Xanthobacter dioxanivorans: one gene and its partners. The main gene of each other region encodes a partner of the protein of the gene in region 2 in a complex. Links are inferred from orthologs where the notes say so. Each region holds a gene or a part of one and is shown on either strand. Other genes may lie near its edges. The genes, in order: EZH22_RS19235, dnaN and EZH22_RS05520.

Evidence for each region.
Region 1: the proteins of dnaN (region 2) and EZH22_RS19235 are in contact, whole or in part, in a solved structure (PDB 1OK7), measured with the Escherichia coli proteins. The link is inferred for Xanthobacter dioxanivorans from one-to-one orthologs.
Region 3: the proteins of dnaN (region 2) and EZH22_RS05520 are in contact, whole or in part, in a cryo-EM structure (PDB 8GIZ), measured with the Escherichia coli proteins. The link is inferred for Xanthobacter dioxanivorans from one-to-one orthologs.

Annotation. Positions count from the first base shown.
Region 1 is NZ_CP063362.1:4,125,028-4,127,985, forward strand. What follows is about bases 150-2,958. They hold EZH22_RS19235 (DNA polymerase IV), read right to left. Parts: upstream 2,293-2,958; coding sequence 1,006-2,292; downstream 150-1,005. Other genes in these bases: EZH22_RS19230 (Na+-dependent transporter), read right to left, coding at 150-809; EZH22_RS19240 (DUF3572 domain-containing protein), read right to left, coding at 2,317-2,643; EZH22_RS19245 (response regulator), read left to right, coding at 2,750-2,958. Outside these bases: more of EZH22_RS19230, read right to left, coding at 1-149. UniProt on the Escherichia coli protein: Poorly processive, error-prone DNA polymerase involved in translesion repair and untargeted mutagenesis. Copies undamaged DNA at stalled replication forks, which arise in vivo from mismatched or misaligned primer ends.
Region 2 is NZ_CP063362.1:1,751,926-1,755,022, forward strand. The notes cover bases 29-2,976. They hold dnaN (DNA polymerase III subunit beta), read right to left. Parts: upstream 2,090-2,976; coding sequence 968-2,089; downstream 29-967. Other genes in these bases: recF (DNA replication/repair protein RecF), read right to left, coding at 29-906; dnaA (chromosomal replication initiator protein DnaA), read right to left, coding at 2,393-2,976. Outside these bases: more of recF, read right to left, coding at 1-28; more of dnaA, read right to left, coding at 2,977-3,097. UniProt on the Escherichia coli protein: Confers DNA tethering and processivity to DNA polymerases and other proteins. Acts as a clamp, forming a ring around DNA (a reaction catalyzed by the clamp-loading complex) which diffuses in an ATP-independent manner freely and bidirectionally along dsDNA.
Region 3 is NZ_CP063362.1:1,155,497-1,158,583, reverse strand. The notes cover bases 45-2,982. They hold EZH22_RS05520 (DNA polymerase III subunit gamma/tau), read left to right. Parts: upstream 45-548; coding sequence 549-2,417; downstream 2,418-2,982. Other genes in these bases: EZH22_RS05510 (GNAT family N-acetyltransferase), read right to left, coding at 2,911-2,982; EZH22_RS05515 (YbaB/EbfC family nucleoid-associated protein), read left to right, coding at 2,451-2,771; EZH22_RS05525 (hypothetical protein), read left to right, coding at 45-328. Outside these bases: more of EZH22_RS05525, read left to right, coding at 44-44; more of EZH22_RS05510, read right to left, coding at 2,983-3,087. UniProt on the Escherichia coli protein: Part of the beta sliding clamp loading complex, which hydrolyzes ATP to load the beta clamp onto primed DNA to form the DNA replication pre-initiation complex.

The DNA of each region.
Region 1 (2,958 bases), 2.4 Mb from region 2 along the record:
ATGTTGCGATGCCCGGCGGCGAACCCCACCATCAGCGCGTCGCCGGCCCCGATCCGCCGGAACAGCAGCGCCGTCACCCCGAGAGCGCCAAGGGACAGGGCGAACGCCACCGCGAGGAGCCCCGCCACGAAACCTGGATCGGCGATGAACCACGCCGTCACCCCGTCCATCAGCCCCACCGCGAGCAGGGCCAGCAGCAGCACGTTCAGGCCGTCGAGATGGGCGCGCCACAGGGCGACGCGCCCGGGGGTGGCAAAGGCGCGCAAGGCAAGCCCCGCCGCCGCGGTGCCGCCGAGCACCGCCCCGAGGCGCACCGCCAGCCCCAGCGCGTCGAGCTGGAGGGCGCCGTGGGAGAAATGCGCGACCAGCAGCGGTGCCGAGAGGGGCGTCAGCACCATGGCGCCCACCATCACCGCCAGCACGAGGCGGGGATCAAGCCCCAGCAGCAGCGCGAAGGCGGGGGCGGACATGATCGGCGGGGCGCAGGCCTGCATCAGCAGCGCGAGCGTGACGCCCGAGGGCTCGCCCATGGCCGAAGTGACGGCCCCCAGCGCCAGCGGCAGAGCGAGCATGCTCCATGCGACGGCGAGGAGCGCGACGCCCGTGCGCCGCGCGCTGAACGTGCCGGAAAGGTCGGTGCGCAGGAAGGCGAGGGTGAGCAAGGCCAGGATGGTCGCGACGATGAGCGGCTTCGCCACCGCCGCGAGCGGCGGCAAGGCGAGGCCGATGAAGACGCTCGCCGCCACCGCCGGCGCGCTCCAGCGGCCGAGGGTGGCAAGGGCGCGGGAAAGAAGGAAGAACAAGGACATGGGCGGCGCGGCCGCTTTCCTGGCATGGTTCGAGCGAGAGGACGCTCTAGAACAGTTTCGCGGTTCTTGGAATCGCGAAACTGTTCCAAGTCTTTGGTTTGACGCATTTTCCTTAGCCGAACCGGCGTCGGTTCCGCATGAGGATGCTCTGGCCGCCGGGAGGGGCGGGGAGGAAGGCGCGGCGCGCGTTCGGGCGTCACCGCCGCTTGCGCCGATCCGTGGTCGCGTCGATGAGGATGCCGCGGGAAACTGCGCTGCGCCCGAACTTGGCGCGCAGCTCGTCCATGGCGCTCTCGGCGGCCTTGAGGCGCTGCGTCGTCGTGTCGACGAGGTCCGCCGGATCGGCCTCGGAGATGGGGCCGAGGTCCGAAACCCCGACGCCGATGAGGCGGAACAAGGTGCCGTCTGTTTCCTTTGCCAGCAGATCGTGGGCGACCCCGTGAATCCGTGCGGCGAGACAGGTGGGGGCCTCCAGCGTGCGCGAGCGGGTGCGCAGGCGAAAGTCGGCTGTCTTCAGCTTCAGCGTCACCGACCTGCCGGCGATCCCGGCGCGCTTCAGGCGGTCGCTGACTTCCTCGGCGAGGGCGTAGAGCGTCTGCTCCAGCGGGCGCGGGGCGCCGATGTCCTTGTCAAAGGTGGTCTCGGCGGAGACGCTTTTCGCCTCCCGCTCCGGCTCCACCTTGCGGGCATCGATGCCGAAGGCAAGGCGCGACAGGCGCAGTCCCTCGGCGCCGTAGCGCCGGGCGAGGTCCGCCGGATCGGCGCGCTGGAGGTCGGCAATGTGGTGGAAGCCGTCCCGCGCCAGCTTCGCCCCGAAGGCCGCGCCCACGCCCCAGATGAAGGTGACCGGGCGCGGGGCGAGGAAGGCGGCCGCCTCTTCCTGCCCGAGGACCGAGAAGCCGCGCGGCTTGTCGAGGTCGGAGGCGATCTTGGCCATGAACTTGTTGGCGGCGAGCCCCACCGAGATCGTGATGCCGATGTCCTGCTCCACCCGCCGGGCAAAGCGGGCGAGGGTGCGGGCGGGGCTCGCCCCGTGCAGCGCATCGGTGCCGGAGAGATCGAGGAAGGCCTCGTCGATGGAGAGCGGCTCCACCAGCGGGGTGAGCTGCTGCATGAGCGCGCGCACCTGCCGGCCCACCGTCCTGTACTTCTCCATGTTCGGCTTCACCACCACGGCCTCGGGGCACAGGGCCAGCGCCTTGAACATGGGCATCGCCGAGCGCACCCCATGGATGCGGGCGATGTAGCAGGCGGTGGAGACCACGCCGCGCTTGCCGCCGCCGATGATCAGCGGCACGTCGGCGAGGCTCGGGTCGTCGCGCTTTTCCACTGCGGCGAAGAAGGCATCGCAATCCACGTGCGCGATGGCGAGCCGATGCAGCGCCGGGTGGCGCACGATGCGCGGACCGCCGCAGGCCGGGCAGCGCGCGCCGTGGGGCACGTCGGCGAGGCAGTCGCGGCAGAAGCCGGGGGCGAAGGTCACGGGCGGCGCTCCGTGCACGAGGCGCTACATGGGGCGGCGCACCGTGGCGTCGGGGTCCGCGTGCGGGGCGAGGATATCGTGGGCGCCGGCCACATGCCTGGGGTCGAGCCCCTGCTCGGCGGCGAAGGCGAGCAGCATCGGCTCATCGGAAAGGATGAAGGCGAGGACGCCGGCGCCGAAGTCCCGCCGCGCCGCCGCATCCCGCAGGGTGGCGGGGCTCAGGCCGGTCTCGGAAAGGAATCGCACCAGGCGCTCGCCGTCGGCGGCGATGAAGGCGAGGGCCGAGACCGCCACGTCCTGCGCCGCGTCGCGCTGCGCCTTGAGGCCTCTCGGTTTGTCCTGAATGGGCATTTGCGCTTCCGCAAGGAATGAGCTCTAGCTGTGCTCCCATTCCAGCACGTTCCGGGCTCCCTTAGAAGCCGGCGGGTTCCGGGCCGCCGCCCGAGGAGAAAGCGCGATGGCCAAGACGGTGATGATCGTGGAGGACAACGAGCTCAACATGAAGCTCTTCCATGACCTCCTCGAAGCCCACGGCTACCGCACGGTGGAAACGCGCTCGGGGGTGGAGGCGGTGGATCTTGCCCGCGCCCACCGGCCCGACCTCATCATCATGGACATCCAACTGCCGGAGATTTCCGGCCTCGACGTGACACGCAAGCTGAAGGC
Region 2 (3,097 bases):
GGATTTCTGCTCCCCGGTGGAGCAGCGCGCAGCCGGCAGGCGCTTCTCGCCGTGGCTCACCGCGAGGTCGGTGAGGTGCGGCCCCGCCAGCGTGCGCCCGGCCGCCTTGTCGCGCGGGCGGCCCTCGCGCAGGACGGCGCGGTAGCGGTCCTCCACCTCCAGCGCCGGACAGGCGGCGATGAGCCGCTCCACCTCCCCGTCCAGGGCCAGCTCGGCGAAGGGAAAGGGGGAGGCCTCGTCGCGATGGGCGGCGATCTCGGCGCCGAGCCGCCCCACGGTTTCCAGCCGCGCGGCGGCCACCGCCACGGCGAGCTCGGCCACCTCGTGCTCCACCGCGTCGAGGAAGCGGGCGGAGCCGTTCTCCTCCAGCAGCCGGTTGCGCGAGCGCAAGGCGCGTTCGAGCCCGTTCACCCGCGTGCCGTGGGCGCCGTCCACCGCCAGCACCAGGCGGTCGAGATAGCGCCGGCGGTCGCCGGGCGGGCCGAGGAACAGGCCGTCCATCTCCGGCGTCAGCCAGAGCACCTTGAGATGGTCGAGGAAGGCATTGGCGGAGGGGACGGGCTCGCCGTCGATGCGGCAGCGCCGCTGCCCGCCATCCTGGGCCGGGTCGAAGCCGGTGCCCAGCCGCGCCTCGCCCAGGGCGCCGTCCACAAGGGCGGACACCGCCCAGGCGGCGCCGGGGCCGGTCTCGCCGGTGGGGTCCGATGCCCGGCGGCCCACGTCGCCGAGCTGGGCACGCCGGAGCCCGCGGCCGGGGGAGAGGAAGGAGAGGGCTTCGAGGATGTTGGTCTTGCCGGCCCCGTTCGGCCCGGTGAGCACCACCGGCCCGTCGCCCGCGCCCAGCTGCGCCGCCGCGTAGGAGCGGAAGCCGGTGAGGGTGAGCTTGACGATGGCGGCGCGGGGCATGCGGGCGGACGGGCTCGGGCCGGATTCTGGATGCGCGGCCTCGCCCTGCCCCCGCAACGCCTCACACCCGCATGGGCATGAGCACGTAGAGCGCGTCGGTCTTGGTGGAATCGCGCACCAGGGTCGGCGAGCCGGGATCGGCGAGCTTCAGCTCCGCCGTGTCGCCTTCGAGCTGCGAGGTGATGTCCAGCAGATAGCGGGAGTTGAAGCCGATATCGAGGGGCTCGGCGGCATAGTCCACCTCCAGCTCCTCGGTGGCGCTGCCCGAATCGGGATTGGTGACGGAGAGCGTCATCTTGCCGTCGGCCAGCGAAAGCTTGACCGCCCGGCCGCGCTCGCTCGACACCGTGGAGACGCGGTCCACCGCGGCGGCGAACTCGTCCTTGTCGACGATGAGGGTCTTGTCGTTGCCCTGCGGGATCACCCGGCCATAGTCGGGGAAGGTGCCGTCGATGAGCTTGGAGGTGAGCACGATGCCGCCCACCTGCACCCGGATCTTGGTGGTGGAGAGGGAGATGGTGACCTCCGCCTCCTTGTCCTCCAGCAGCTTCTGGATCTCGGCCACGGTCTTGCGCGGGACGATGACGCCGGGCAGGCCCTGGGCCCCGGCCGGGGCTTCCAGCTCCGCCTGGGCGAGGCGGTGGCCGTCGGTGGCCACCGCGCGCAGCATGGGCTTGCCGGCGGCGCCGTCGGTCACGTGCAGGTAGATGCCGTTGAGGTAATAGCGCGTCTCCTCGGTGGAGATGGCGAACTGGGTCTTGTCCACCAGGCGCCGGAAGTCCGCGCCCTTCACCTTGAAGGTGTGGGAGAATTCGCCCGCCGCCAGGTCCGGGAAATCGGCCTCGGGCAGGGTCTGGAGGGAGAAGCGGGCGCGGGAGGCGCGCACCGTGAGCGTGCCGCGCTCGCCGCCGGCCTCCAGCTGCACCTGCGCGCCCTCGGGGAGCTTGCGCACGATGTCGTAGAGCACGTGGGCGGGCACGGTGGTGGCGCCCGCCTGCCCGACTTCCGCCGGCACGCTCTCCACCACCTCGAGATCGAGGTCGGTGGCCTTCAGCTCCAGCCCGTTCTTGCCGGCCTTGATCAGCACGTTGGCCAGGATCGGGATGGTGTTGCGCCGCTCCACGACACGGTGCACGTGGCTGAGCGATTTGAGAAGCTCGGCGCGCTCGACGGTGACCTTCATGGTCCTGGCCCGTTCACTCTTCGCTCGGAGCCGGACCCGCGCGGGCAGATGCTTTGCACCGCCGGGGTCCGCCTCGACATTCGGGAATGGAGAACGTTGCTCGCCCGACCGCCGTCGCGGCCAGACGGAACGTGCTCCAGGGTGGCAGCCACGCGGCGACGCAAGCATTGCCGCGCAGGGCGCCCGCACGGGCGGGCACCGGGCCGCAGACATTGCCGTTCAAGCCGCGCCAAGGCAAGGGTCGGATGCGATTTTAGAAACAACATGCGCCGCGCAGGGGGGCGGCGCGGTTGAAAACCGGGCTCAGGGCTCGAGCACGAGCCGCTTCAGCACCTCGATCTCCTCGGCCAGCGCCCGGTCGGTGGCGACGAGGCCGTCGATCTTGCGCACCGCGTGCAGCACGGTGGTGTGGTCGCGGCCGCCGAAGCGCCGGCCGATCTCCGGCAGCGAGCGCAGGGTGAGGGTCTTGGCCAGGTACATGGCGATCTGGCGCGGCTTCACCACGGTCGCGGTGCGCCGCTGGGAGAGCAGGTCGGCGCGGGTGACGTTGTAGTGTTTGGCCACCACGCGCAGGATGTCGTCCACCCGCACGCGCTTGGGATCGGTGGGGCGGATGAGGTCCTTGACCGCATTCTCCGCCATCTCCAGCGTCACCGGCTCGCCGGTGAGCTGGTTGAACGCCAGCAGCTTGTTGAGCGCGCCGTCGAGGTCGCGCCCGCTCTGGCCGACGCAGCGGGCGAGGAATTCGAGCACCGGTGCGGGCACGGCGAAGCTGCGGTGCTGCTCGGTGAGTGCCTGGTAGCGCGATTTCAGGATCTCCAGGCGCAGGTCCTCCTCCAGCGCGCCGAGCTCCACCACGAGGCCGCCGGCAAGGCGCGAGCGCACGCGCTCGTCGAGGTGCTCGAGCTCGCCGGGCATGCAGTCCGCGGCCACCACCACCTGCCGCCCGCCATCCAGCAAGGCGTTGAGGGTGTGGCAGAATTCCTGCTGCAGATTGTTGCCCTTCAG
Region 3 (3,087 bases), 600 kb from region 2 along the record:
GATCGGCGCATAGACACGCAGTGCCTGTTCCAAGGAGGCTGCCATGTGGGTCGTCGTCGTCATCGTGCTGAGTGCCCTCGTCAATCCGGAAACGTCCGTCAACCGCGAAAACAGCTATCCCACCGAGGACGCCTGCAAGGCCGCCATCGCCCGGAACATTCCGGCGCGGCTCGATGCCAAGAACAAGGAGGCCTTCGCCCAGGGCTCGCGGCGCTATGTCTGCATGCATGTGCCGGCCGCCGAGGCGCCCAAGGCGGCGCCCGCCGCCACCCCGGCGGCCCCCGCCACCACCAAGCCGCCGCTGCCCGAGGTGCCGAAGGCCAAGTAAGAGCCAAGTCGCCAAGGCCAGATTGCGAGGCCAGGTCGCGAGGCCAGGTCGGGCGTTCGCGACGGGGCTCGACCGCCGCGCAGGCGCGGCCGCGTCATCAACAGGCGTGGCCGGCCCGTCCCGCCAATTCGTCCCCCGCGCCTCGACGCGCGCGCTCGCGATGCTATGTATGGGGGAGGGACGCATCCCCTCACCCCAAGGCTGACCCCAAGGCGGCTTCATGAGCGACGACACGCGCGCGCACCCCGACGACGACGGGCCGGGGCTCGACCTCGGCGGACCGCCGCCGGTGCCGGCCGCGGCGCCCGTCGTCGCGGCCCCGGCTCCGGCCGCCTATCGCGTGCTGGCCCGAAAATACCGGCCGCAGAATTTCACCGACCTCATCGGCCAGGAGGCCATGGTCCGCACCCTGCGGAACGCCTTCTCCTCCGGGCGCATCGCGCAGGCCTACATCCTCACCGGCGTGCGCGGGGTGGGCAAGACCACCACCGCCCGCATCCTCGCCCGCGCGCTCAACTACGAGCCCCAGGAAAACACATCGCCCGGCGGCCCGAGCCTCGACCTGGCGGTGATGGGCAAGCAGTGCCGCGACATCATCGAATCGCGCCATGTGGACGTGATGGAGATGGACGCGGCGTCCAACACCTCCATCAACGACATCCGCGAGATCATCGAGAGCGCCCGCTACCGGCCGGTGATGGCGCGCTACAAGGTCTACATCATCGACGAAGTGCACATGCTCTCCACGGCGGCCTTCAACGGCCTGCTCAAGACGCTGGAGGAGCCGCCGGAGCATGTGAAATTCATCTTCGCCACCACCGAGATCCGCAAGGTTCCGGTCACCGTGCTCTCCCGCTGCCAGCGCTTCGACCTGCGCCGGGTGGAGGCGGGGGTGCTCGCCGCCCATCTCGCCGGCATCTGCGCCAAGGAGGGCGTGACCATCGAGCCGGAGGCCCTCTCCATCGTGGCGCGGGCGGCGGAAGGCTCGGTGCGCGATTCGCTCTCGCTGCTCGACCAGGCCATCGCCCATGGCGGCGGCACCGTCTCGGCGGAAGAGGTGCGGCGCCTGCTCGGCCTCGCCGACAAGGGCCGGGTCATCGATTTGTTCGAGGCGCTGATGAAGGGCGAGATGGCCCGCGCCCTGGCCCAGTTCCGCGACCAGTATGATGCGGGTGCCGACCCGGCGGTGATCCTCACCGACCTCGCCGAATTCACCCACCTCGTCACCCGGCTCAAGATCGTGCCCGACGCCGCCGAGGATGCGGCCCTGGTGGAGGCCGAGCGCGTGCGCGGACTCCAGATGGCGCAGCGCCTGTCCATGCGGGTGCTGGCGCGGGCCTGGCAGATGCTCACCAAGGGCATCGGCGAGGTGCAGCAGGCGCCAAAGCCCGCCCAGGCGGCGGAGATGGCGCTGGTGCGCCTCGCCTACGCCGCCGACCTGCCCACCCCCGACGAGGCGCTGCGCCGGCTGAAGGACCAGCCGGCCGCCGATGCGCCGGCTTCGTCCGCCGCCCCCTCTCCGGCCCCGTCCCCCGCGCCCTCGGGCGGCGGCGGGGGCGCGCGCCTGTCGCTGGCGCCCCGGGCCGTGGCCGAGCCGCGCCCCGCCGCGCGGCCGGCGCCCGTGGTCCTGGCGGAGGCGGGGCCGCGCCTCGCCAGCCTCGCCGACGTGGCGCAGTTCGTCTCCACCAAGCGCGACCTCGCCCTGAAGCACGCCATCGAGACCTCGCTGCGGCCGGTGCACGTGGAGGACGGCCGCATCGAGGTGGCCCTCCTTCCGGGCGCGCCGGCGAGCGTGATCCAGGACCTCTCCCGCAAGCTCTCCGAATGGACCGGCCGGCGCTGGCTGGTCTCCCTCTCCGCGCAGCCGGGCGGCCCCACCCTGGCGGAGGAGAACGAGGCGGTGCGCGCCGAGCGGGAGGAGGGCATCAAGGCCCACCCGCTGGTGGCCGCCGTGCTCGCCCGCTTCCCCGGCGCCGAGGTGGTGGACGTGCGCACCCGCGCCGAGGCTCCCCTCCACGAGGAGGTGCTCGCCCCCTCCGAGGAGGACCTGCTCTCCGGTCCGGGGCTGGACGACGAGCTGGAATACTGATTCGCCACCACGCAGCACGGAGGTTGAAGTCTCATGCGCGACCTGATGGGCATGATGAAGCAGGCCAAGGAGCTCCAGGAGCGCATGCAGCAGATGCAGGCGGAGCTGGAGCAGGTCGAGGTGGAGGGCGCCTCCGGCGGCGGCCTCGTCAGCGTGCGCGTCACCGCCAAGGGCGAGTGCAAGGCGGTGCGCATCGATCCCTCGCTGGCGAAGCCGGAGGAGGTGGAGATCCTGGAGGACCTCCTCGTCGCCGCGCTCGCGGATGCCCGGGTCAAGGCCGAGCGGGTGATGCAGGAGAAGATGCAGTCGCTCACCGGCGGCCTCGCGCTGCCGCCGGGCATGAAGCTGTTCTGACACGACGCCGTTCTGACACGACGTCCCGCCGACACTCGGCCGACACCGCCGATGGTGCCGGGTGTCGGCACCGGTGTCGCCTCCGGTGCCGCCGTTCCTGGGGCGCCCTCCCGCCGGGGGCCGGCGGAGGGGCGGGGGCTCAGGCCGAGCGGCGGAACGCGCCGTCGGCGGTCGCCCCGATCTGGAGATCCTGCGCCAGCTCGGCGAGGGAGGGGCGGGCGATGCGCGCGCCGGTGGGGCTGATCAGGCCGCGCGCCCCGTCCAGCGCCCCGGCGGAAAGATCCAGCGCCAGCAAGCGGTCGCGGTCATAGGCGCC